Regions from separate parts of the Williamsia sp. z34 genome, predicted to be linked through region 2. Evidence: riboswitches for the same ligand, from Rfam matches in the RefSeq annotation. Region 2 holds a riboswitch; each other region holds the start of a gene.
The links. Region 2 has a riboswitch for S-adenosylmethionine ahead of AC51GT_RS15295 (aminotransferase class V-fold PLP-dependent enzyme). Riboswitches for the same ligand answer to the same signal wherever they lie in the genome.

Region 1 (3,256 bases), on a different contig from region 2:
ACGACGACAACGGTGCGCTGCTCGAGTTCGCGTCGGCACACACGCCGACGTCGGCAGGCCAGATCATCGAGGACTTGGGGGCATTGCTCGACACTTTCGGTGCCGGCCTCGAAGACGACACCGCGCTCTTGGCGCTGAGTGTCCCCCCATCCGGGGTTTAGAGGGCGCGGAGGGCGGCCAGCAGAAGGTCGACGTCCTCGGAGGTCGAACCCAGGCCGAGGCTGGCGCGCACCGCCCCGGAACCGTGGCCCAGGCGATCGAGAAGCGGGTGGGCGCAGAATCGTCCATCGCGCACACCGATGCCGTGCTCGGCCGACAGATGGGCTGCCACCTCAGCGGCCCGATGCCCGTCGACGACAAAGCTGACAACGCCAACGGCGTCGGTGCTGTCGGTGAAGATCTTCAGGGGGTGCACGCCCGGGATCTGTGCCAGGCCGTTGCGCAACTGTTCCGTGAGCGCGGTTTCATGGGAAACCACGGCATCACCGAGGGACGCGATCTCGACGCAGGCCGCCGCGAGCGCGGCCGCACCCAGGACGTTGGGTGAGCCGCCCTCATGACGGGCGGGCGACCGCGCCCACGTCACGTCCTGCTCGGTGACGTTCAGAACGGCACCACCACCGGCCAGGTATGGTTCGGCGACGTCAAGCCAATCCCGCAGCCCGACAAGCACTCCCGAGCCGAATGGCGCATAGGTCTTGTGTCCGGAGAACGCCAGGTAGTCGATGCAGGCGGCGGTGATGTCGATCCGGCGATGCGGTACCAGCTGCGCTCCGTCGACGGCAATTCGGGCACCATTGCGGTGCGCGAGATCAGCCAATTCATCGATCGGCAGGATCTCACCGGTGACGTTGGACGCGCCGGTGACCGCCAGCAGCACCGCGCCGGTGTCCTTGAGGGCGGTCTCCACCCGGCTGATCGTCGCAGTGAGTGTATTCGCGGTCCGGACCACGTGAACATCACTCCACGGCAACAGATTTGAATGATGTTCCAGGTCGAGGACGACGACCTTGCCCGGCACGCAGCCGGCCAGGAGGTTCAGGGAATCGGTGGTGTTCCGGGTGAAGATCAGGCTGTGCTGCTGCCCGGCGCCGACGAACTCCGCGACCTGCGCGCGGGCGCTCTCGTATGCCTGGGTGGTGACCTGCGACGCGTAACCGGCCCCGCGGTGGACGCTCGAATACGTCGGCAGGAGTTGCGTGATCCGCTCGACGACGCTGCACAGAGCCGGCGCACTCGCCGCGTAGTCGAAGTTGACGTATCGCGTGGTCGAGCCATCACTCAGTGGCGCTCGGGTATCCGAACCCTCAATCGCTGCAAGGGCTTCCAAGGATTGTCCCAGTGTTGCAGTGCTCATTGCTCACACCCTCCGGTGTCAGGGATTCCACACGCGCCGCCAGTTCGAACCCTGCCGATGCGGCAGTTCGAACTCGGACGTGGGAGGTCCGCGCTTGCCTGTTCGGGTTCGAACAGGCCAGGTCTTCACCCGGAGCACCCCGCCGCGATGGAGGGTTGCTGACCAGCAAGCCGGGGCTGTGCGCTGGTACTCGTGACCGACGACGACGCTAACAGACTTCTTCGGCGTCGTCCATACCCATTTTCCTTTAACTTCTCGGCGATCGGAACTCCGCGCATCCTTCGGATTTGGGCAGGAGCGTGCGTATGGTTCTGTCCAACAGTTGAAATCCTCCGACCCGGGCATGCCCCCACGATGCCCGGATTCGCTTGGTGGACAACAGCTGCCCTGTGTCAACGAGTATCAGCGCCAAGTTCCAGCTTGCTGGTCGGCAACCCTCCACCGCGGCGGGGTGCCCTGGATCAAAGACACGGTCCCAGCCTTCACCGGCATGGGGCAAGCGCGGGGTTCAGGCATCTGAGCCCGAGGATATCTCCAGGAGTTCGATGATCATTCACATCCGCCGTGCTGCTCGCTGCGTGGTCAGCACCGCACCCACTTACCAGGAGTGCACCTGATGTCCGTGTGGTCCGACAGGCTTCGATCCAACAAGGAGCAGATCGTCGACAGTCCCCCTGACCACCACACCCTGCTCATCGCGGTACCTGCTCTCGAACAGCGACACGAACACGCGGGAGCAGGTCGATCCACATGAGCGTGACAAGGGTCGACACCGTCGTCGTCGGTGGCGGGGCGATGGGTTCGGCCGCCGCCTGGCAACTCGCCCGGCGAGGCACCGAGACCGTTTTGCTGGAACGCTTTTCACCCGGACACCGCAACGGCGCGTCCCACGGAGCGTCACGGATCTTTCGCACCTCCTACGCCGAGCGCCCCTACGTAGAGCTGGCCCGCGAGGCCGAAACGCTGTGGGCGGAACTCGAACAGGAGTCCGGGTCAGAGCTGCTCACCATCACCGGTGGCGTCGACCAAGGATGGACACACCGTCTGACCGCCATCTCCGATACCCTCGCCCACCTCGGACTCGTCCATCAGTGGCTCGAGCCCGACGAGGCCTCGCAGCGCTGGCCCGGAATCAGATTCGACGGCCGCGCGTTGTATTACCCCAACAGCGGACGACTACATGCGGACAACGCTGTCAGCGCGCTACAACGCAGCGCAGCAGCCCTCGGCGCAGAGGTTCGACACGAATCGCAGGTGATCTCGATCGACGTCACAGACGACAACTCGGTCACCGTACGCACCGATGACCAGGAGTACGTGGCCCGACGTGTGGTGGTGGCGGCCGGCGCCTGGGCGACGAAGCTGTTGTCGGGCATCGTGCCGCTGCCACAGATCACCGTCACTCAAGAGCAACCTGCACACTTTGTACCGCGTGACCAGGACGCCGAGTGGCCCAGCTTCGGGATCCTGCACGACCCGGACGGACCGAACGCACCCGAATTCGGTGGTGTGTACGGCCTGTCCTCGGGTGCCGAAGGCGTCAAGGTCGGGTTCCATGGAACCGGACCGGTCGTTGACCCCGACCACCGCGATTTCACGGCGGAACCACGGCAACTCAAGGCCTTGCAGGAATACGTCCGCCATTGGGTGCCCGGCGTCGATGCCGACGCACTGACCCCGATCAGCTGCACGTACGCCACCACACCCGACTCCAACTTCGTCATCGACCGCCGCGGTCCGGTTGCGGTCGCCGCCGGATTCTCCGGACACGGCTTCAAGTTCGTGCCCGCCATCGGCCGCCTCCTCGCCGACCTCACCGCCGACAAAGATGCCCCCGAGCTGTTCTCTTTCCGCTCCCACTCCGCAGAAAAGGTTGTCTAGCCATGTCGAGATTCGCCA
Region 2 (3,256 bases):
GTTCGTCGGCAACTACCCCCCTTACATTTCAGTGGAAGCTGCTGCGGTCGAAGGCATTCCGACCATTTCGGAGCTGCTCGAGAACACCAAGTGGCAGACGATCGTCGATCGCGTCGAGGTCAACGGCGATACACAGAATCCGTTCCGGGTGGACTCCAAGGAGCGGTTCACCCATGTGCGGCTCACAATCCATCCGGACGGTGGCGTGGCCCGATTCCGGGTGCACGGCCGTGGCGTCCCCGACCCGAAGTTCTTGTCCTACGGACACTTCGACCTCGCCGCCCTCGAGAACGGCGGCATGATCACCGCCTGCTCCAACATGTTCTACGGTTCCCCGAACAACCTCCTGATGCCCGGCCGGGCCCGCACGATGGGAGAAGGCTGGGAGACCTCACGGCGGCGCGACGACGGAAACGACTGGGTCCAGGTCAAATTGGCCGGTGAGTCGACGATCGGCCTGGCCGAACTCGACACCAGCTACTTCTTGGGAAATGCACCGGGCTCGGCGATGATTCGTGGCCGCGACGGCGAAAACGGTGAGTGGTTCGAGGTTCTGGGCCGATCCGCCCTGCAACCCGACACCCGACACCGGTTCCTGATCGAGGCAGACCGGCCGATGACCGAGGCCCGCCTCGACATCTTCCCGGACGGCGGCATGGCACGACTGCGGTTGTACGGCTCGCTGACCGACGACGCTCGCGCACGGATCATCGATCGCTGGGAAAACGGCGAGAGCTGATCGGCGGATCGGTCCGCATCACGCCTGCGATCAGGCGTGGTGTGGGGCGTCAGGCCGCGGTGGCCCGTTCGAGCAGTCCGGGCAGCACGCGGTCGGCGATGAGCTGGGCCGAACCGGGCCGATCACCCGTCCGCCCCAGGTCGAGAGGCCGCAGGATGACCGCATCGGCGACCTCGGCGGTATAGATGTCGACGATCAGCGTCAGCAATCCGTTGGCGGTGCCGACATAGCGGACGGTGTCGCCGAACCTCGACTCCCCCAGCCGCAGAAGCTCTGCCCGCGCGGTGGCCGCGTCCTCGGCGATCACCACGTCGATCTCCAACGCCACCACCAGGTCCGCGGGATCCTCGCCCAGTTCCTGCCAGCCGGCACGCAGTGCGGCTCGCTCCTTGATGCCGCCCCGCAATTCCGGCTGGCGGATCCGGCGGACCGCCGAATCCCGGGCCTCGGACGGGCCAGGCCTGCTCCAGGCGAGCTGGTGGTTGTCGCCCTCGATGGCGACCAGCAGTTCGGGGCGGGTGCGTACGGTGGTGACGCGATCTGCTTCGGTCATGATTTCTCCTGCTCAAGAGTGCTGTCCACGAGTGAGTTCAGTTGCCGGGCAAGCTCATCGATGCCGGTGTGGGCGTCCCATCGGATGACGGCGGGCTCAGGGTGTCCGGCCACGGTCAGTGAGGCGATTCCCACGCGGTCACCGGCATCGGGCCACAGCTGCAGTCGGCGGATCCCGGGATGCCGGGCGGCTTCGGCGTCGAGCCACTCGGACAGTGCCTGCTCGTGGAGACCGGCGCTCTCGTAACCGAGGTCGGCCAGCGCCCGGGCCGGGGACCGGTCAGTGCCGACGTTGCCGGCGACGGTGTCGATATCGGCGTCGGCACAGTCGGCGAGCCAGTCGCCGCGGCCCACAACCACCGCCGGACCGGCGACGGACCGGCCGGACAACACGAGGTAGTCGATCCCGTGGCTGGTCAGGTTCACCGCCCGCCGGGACACGAGCTCACTGCCATCGACCAGCAGTCGCGCGCCGCGTCGGTGTGCGATCGCCGCCAGCGCGGGCAGCGGCACCACTTCGCCGGTGGCCTCGGCGACGGCCGGAACGATCAGGAGTGCGGCGCGACGGCGTCCGAGCTCGCTGTCCACCGCGGCCAGGGTGGTCACCAGATCGATCTGCGCCGGCACCACCCGGTGGTCACCATCGGGGGTGGGGTTCGTGAGGGCGGCGGTCAGATCAAGTGTGACGACGCCGCCGGGCGCGACACCGGCGACCAGCGCAACGGCTTCGGCGAGTTCGGAGGCGAACAGGACCCGATCGGTCGGGCGGGCCTTCACAAACCGGGCGATCTCGTCCTTCAAATCGTTCGTGGAGGAGTTCGTCACCCACAGTCCCTTCAGATCCGGACTCGGCCGGAGTCCGCGCTTGCCACCGTCCGAACAGACAGCGGCCAGGTTGTCACCCGGAGCACCCCGCCGCGAATGGAGGGTTGCCGGCCAGCAAGCCGGGGCTTGTCGCTGACACTCGTCACCGATGACCACATTGCAGCGCCGTTGATTTCCCTGTCAAATATCGAACCTCTTTAACGCGGCGTGAATGTTATTCCGCGCTGGCCGCGGCCTTTTGTGACCTGCGCCGATGCTGCCACCAGCGAGCGGCGAAATAGAGAAGCATGAGCGCCCCGGCACCGAAAGCCAGGTAGAACATCACCGTCGCCCCGACGGTTTCACCGACCGCGTAGCCGATGATGCACACCACGGTCACCCAGACGACACCACCGGCGACGTTTGCCAGCACATACTGACGCGTCGGCATCTTGCTCATCCCCGCCACAAACGGGGTCACGGTGCGCACGTAGCCGATCCAGCGGGCTCCGATCACCGTGGCCACCCCACCATGGCGGATGAGTTCCTCGGCCTTCTGCCAGCGTTCTCGTCCGACCCATCCGCCGAAGCGGGTTTCGGTGATGCGGCCTCCGGATCTGCGGCCGATGGAATAGCCGGTCCAATCGCCGAGCACCGCGGCAACGCAGGCACCGACGATCAGCCAGACGATGTTGGTCTCGCCGAGGGCGGCCGCGACCCCACCGGCGAGCAGGACCGTCTCACCGGGCAGGACCAGACCGAGCAGAGCCGCCGCTTCTCCGTAGATGACGACGAACACCAAGAGATACACCGCCCACGGCGGCGTCGACTGGATGATCGAGATGACCCAGTCGGCCAGCGAGTGAAAAATGCCCACCCTCCGATCCCCGGTGACGGCCGCAGGCGGCGTCGCCCAATTCTGCGTTACAGAGCCTGGTCGAGATCCTTCAGCAGATCGTCCACACCCTCAAGACCGACCGACAGCCGAACCAGCGAATCGGACAACCCGATCGCAGCCCGACCCTCGGGTCCCATCGCGCGGTGGGTGGTGGTCGCCGGATGCGTGATCAGCGACTTCGAGTCCCCGAGGTTGTTCGAGATGTCCACGATCTGCAGACCGTCGAGCAGTTCGAACGCCCGCGCCTTCCCGGATACCGAACC
Region 3 (3,256 bases), on a different contig from region 2:
TCACGATGACAAGCGTCGCACCGTCGCGGGCGAGCCCACGGATGACTTCGAGTACTTCGCCGACGAGTTCGGGATCGAGCGCTGATGTCGGCTCGTCGAACAGGATCACCTTGGGCCGCAGTGCAAGTGCGCGAGCGATCGCAACCCGCTGCTGCTGCCCACCCGAGAGCCTGCGTGGGTATTCGTGCGCCTTCTCACCGACGCCGACGCGCTCGAGCAAAGCCACTGCCTCAGGCTCGACGTCCGACCGCTTGCGTCTCTGTGCCGAGATCGGCGCCTCGATCACATTCTCCAGTGCGGTCAGATGCGGAAACAGGTTGAAGTTCTGGAACACAAAACCGATCCGCGAGCGCTGCTGCAGAATCTCCTTGTTGCTCAGCTCGTGAAGCTTGTTTCCCTTGCGTTTGTACCCCACCAGGTCACCATCGACACGGACGGTGCCGTGATCGACTTTCTCCAGGTGGTTGAGGGCACGCAACAGCGTCGACTTGCCTGATCCCGACGGACCGATGATCGCGGTGACCTCACCTGGGCGTACCACCAGATCGACACCCTTGAGCACCTCCAGATCGCCGAAAGACTTGTGAACTCCCCTGACCTCGACCGCGTACCTCGAATTCTCTATCGCCTCGGTCATCGGGTCGCCCCGCGTGGAGCAAAGGAGATGTCGGAGAACCGCTTTCGGATCTGCTGCACCGGCGTCAACGGAATGGTCCGCAGCGCGCCCTTGGCATAGTGCCGCTCCACGTAGAACTGCACCACCGACAAGATCGACGTCAGGACGATGTACCAGACAGTGGCAACCATCAGCAGCGGGACGACCCGTCCACTGCGCCCGTAGATGACCTGCACCTGGTAGAACAACTCGGCAATTGCCATGACCGACACGATCGAAGTGCCCTTGAACAAGCTGATGACCTCGTTCGCGGCGTTCGGAAGGATTCCCCGCATCGCCTGCGGCAGAATGATCTTGAAAAACTCGCGGCGCTTCGGAATACCCAGTGCGGCAGCGGCTTCGAGCTGACCCTGATCCACCGAGATGATCCCGGCCCGGATGATCTCCGCCGAATACGCCGCCTGGTGCAACGCCAGACCGATGATGGCCGCAGCCGAACCACTGATCACATTGTTGACGTTGAACTCGAAGAAGCCCGGCCCGAACGGAACTCCCACCGACAGCGACTGATAGAGGTACGCGAGGTTGAACCAGAACAGCAACTGGACGATCAAGGGGATCGAACGAAACGCCCAGATGTAGAACCAGGCAATCACCTGCAGTACCGGATTTTTCGACAGCCTGGCCGCGGCCAGCGCGATGCCGATCGCAAATCCGAACAGCGATCCCCAGAACGTCAACTGGATGGTCAGCCACAACGCAGACATCACCGACGACGCGGTGAAGTACTGCGCGAACGTCCCCCAATCCCAGCCCGGGTTGGTCGCAAATCCGTGCAAGAACTGGGCGACAACGATCAGCGCGGCAATCGCGATGATCCAACGCCATGGATGCCACTTCCGCGCGATGACCAGGTCGGCGTCGTCCACCGCCGCGGGTTCGTCGAGCGTGGAGCGGATATCTATCTGGGTCACTGTGACCACCGGTGTATGCGCGCAGCGAGCATCGCTGAAGGGCCTTCCAATAGGGCAAGAATGTGTGGGTGAGGTGGGTCAGACCTACGTACAGACGCCGGTGCCCGCTCGGCACAGGTCGACGTGCAAACGTCTCCACGAAGCGCGATCCATAATCGTTCCTCCATCGTTCTTGGCGGTAGCACCCACACGTCCTGCGACGGGGTTGCTGCGACGTCGACGAGCCAAGTCTCTCGGTCGCTCTGGATGGTGAGGAGGAATCTATGCGGTCGATGGACCAGACGTCAAGGGGTAGAATTTGATTTGCCTTGCGACACTGGGCTTTCGGGTTGCAATCACCATGTTTTAAACCTTGCGCCCCACCCTTGTGTCTGAAATCGGAACTCGTGTGACAGACAAAAGATCGCCCCCTCAAAAAGCTTGAGGGGGCGATCAGTCGGGTCAGTGCACGTCTACTCGACGTCCGCCTTGTCCACCACAACCGTTCCGCGCCAGCCGCCGACCACGCGCATGACGTGGTAGATCAGGAGTGCCGCCAGCGCACCGAGTGCGATGCCACCGAAGCTCAAATCGCCTATCGTCCACGAGAAGTCGGCGATACCGATCACGAGTGCGATGGCGGCGGTGAACTGGTTGACCGGTTTGGAGAAGTCCACCTTGTTCGTCACCCAGATGTGCACGCCCAGGATGCCGACCAGACCGTAGAGCGCGGTGGTCACACCACCGAGGACACCCGGCGGGACCGATGCGATCACCGCACCGACCTTCGGCGACATACCCAGCAGCACCGCGGCGATGCCGGCCACCCAGTAGGCGGCCGTCGAGTACACCTTGGTCGCTGCCATGACACCGATGTTCTCGGCGTACGTCGTTGTGGCAGAACCGCCGCCGCTACCGGCCAAGACCGTGGCGATACCGTCGGCAGCCAAGGCGCGACCGATCTTGTGGTCGTAGTTGATCCCGGTCATCGTGTTGATCGACTTGACGTGCCCGATGTTCTCGACCACCAGCACCAGCACCACCGGCAAGAACATCGGCAGCACCGACAGATGGAACGTCGGCGCCTGGAAATCGGGCAGGCCGACCCAATCGGCGGCTCCGATGGGGTCGGTGTCGACCTTGTCGCGGGCCAGGGCGAACAGGTAGCCGATGACAACGCTGGTGAAAATGGCGAGTCGTCCGAGCAGTCCCTTGAACAGCACCAGCGAGGCAATCAGCAGCACCAGGACCAGCGTGGCCGTGACCGCATCCTGCTCGTAGTTCGACTTGGCCGTGGGCGCGAGATTCAGGCCGATCAACGCGACGATGGTTCCGGTCACGATCGGCGGCATCAACGCGTGGATCCAGCCGGTGCCCGCGAAGTGCACCACCACGCCGATGACGACCAGCACCGCGCCCACCATCACGATGCCGCCCAGCGCGGAACCGTGCCCATGAGAGGCCGTCGCGGCGAGTACCGGAGCGATGATCGCAAAACTCGAACCGAGGTAGCTCGGCAATTGGTTGCGGGTGATCAGCAAGAACAGGATCGTGCCGATTCCGGAGAACAGCAGCGTCGTCGCCGGTGGGAATCCGGTGAGTACCGGAACGAGGAATGTCGCACCGAACATGGCCACCACGTGCTGCAGGCCGATGCCCACCGTGCGCGGCCACGACAGCCGTTCGG

Region 1: linked by a shared signal. The riboswitch ahead of solA (N-methyl-L-tryptophan oxidase) and the one ahead of AC51GT_RS15295 (aminotransferase class V-fold PLP-dependent enzyme) in region 2 are both predicted to bind S-adenosylmethionine.
Region 3: linked by a shared signal. The riboswitch ahead of AC51GT_RS17985 (amino acid ABC transporter permease) and the one ahead of AC51GT_RS15295 (aminotransferase class V-fold PLP-dependent enzyme) in region 2 are both predicted to bind S-adenosylmethionine.

What each region holds. Positions count from the first base shown of each region.
Region 1 is NZ_JCANWW010000009.1:161,216-164,471, reverse strand. Features, by position in the region: gene AC51GT_RS21090 (PP2C family protein-serine/threonine phosphatase) at 1-161, shown strand, start outside; gene AC51GT_RS21085 (aminotransferase class V-fold PLP-dependent enzyme) at 158-1,357, opposite strand; SAM riboswitch class IV at 1,443-1,555, opposite strand; SAM riboswitch class IV at 1,748-1,865, shown strand; gene solA (N-methyl-L-tryptophan oxidase) at 2,108-3,238, shown strand; gene AC51GT_RS21075 (glutathione S-transferase C-terminal domain-containing protein) at 3,241-3,256, shown strand, end outside.
Region 2 is NZ_JCANWW010000005.1:393,825-397,080, reverse strand. Features, by position in the region: gene alc (allantoicase) at 1-739, shown strand, start outside; gene AC51GT_RS15300 (hypothetical protein) at 789-1,292, opposite strand; gene AC51GT_RS15295 (aminotransferase class V-fold PLP-dependent enzyme) at 1,289-2,116, opposite strand; SAM riboswitch class IV at 2,148-2,263, opposite strand; gene AC51GT_RS15290 (DedA family protein) at 2,331-2,972, opposite strand; gene AC51GT_RS15285 (O-succinylhomoserine sulfhydrylase) at 3,020-3,256, opposite strand, start outside.
Region 3 is NZ_JCANWW010000007.1:61,451-64,706, reverse strand. Features, by position in the region: gene AC51GT_RS17990 (amino acid ABC transporter ATP-binding protein) at 1-637, opposite strand, end outside; gene AC51GT_RS17985 (amino acid ABC transporter permease) at 634-1,599, opposite strand; SAM riboswitch class I at 1,751-1,843, opposite strand; gene AC51GT_RS17980 (uracil-xanthine permease family protein) at 2,043-3,256, opposite strand, start outside.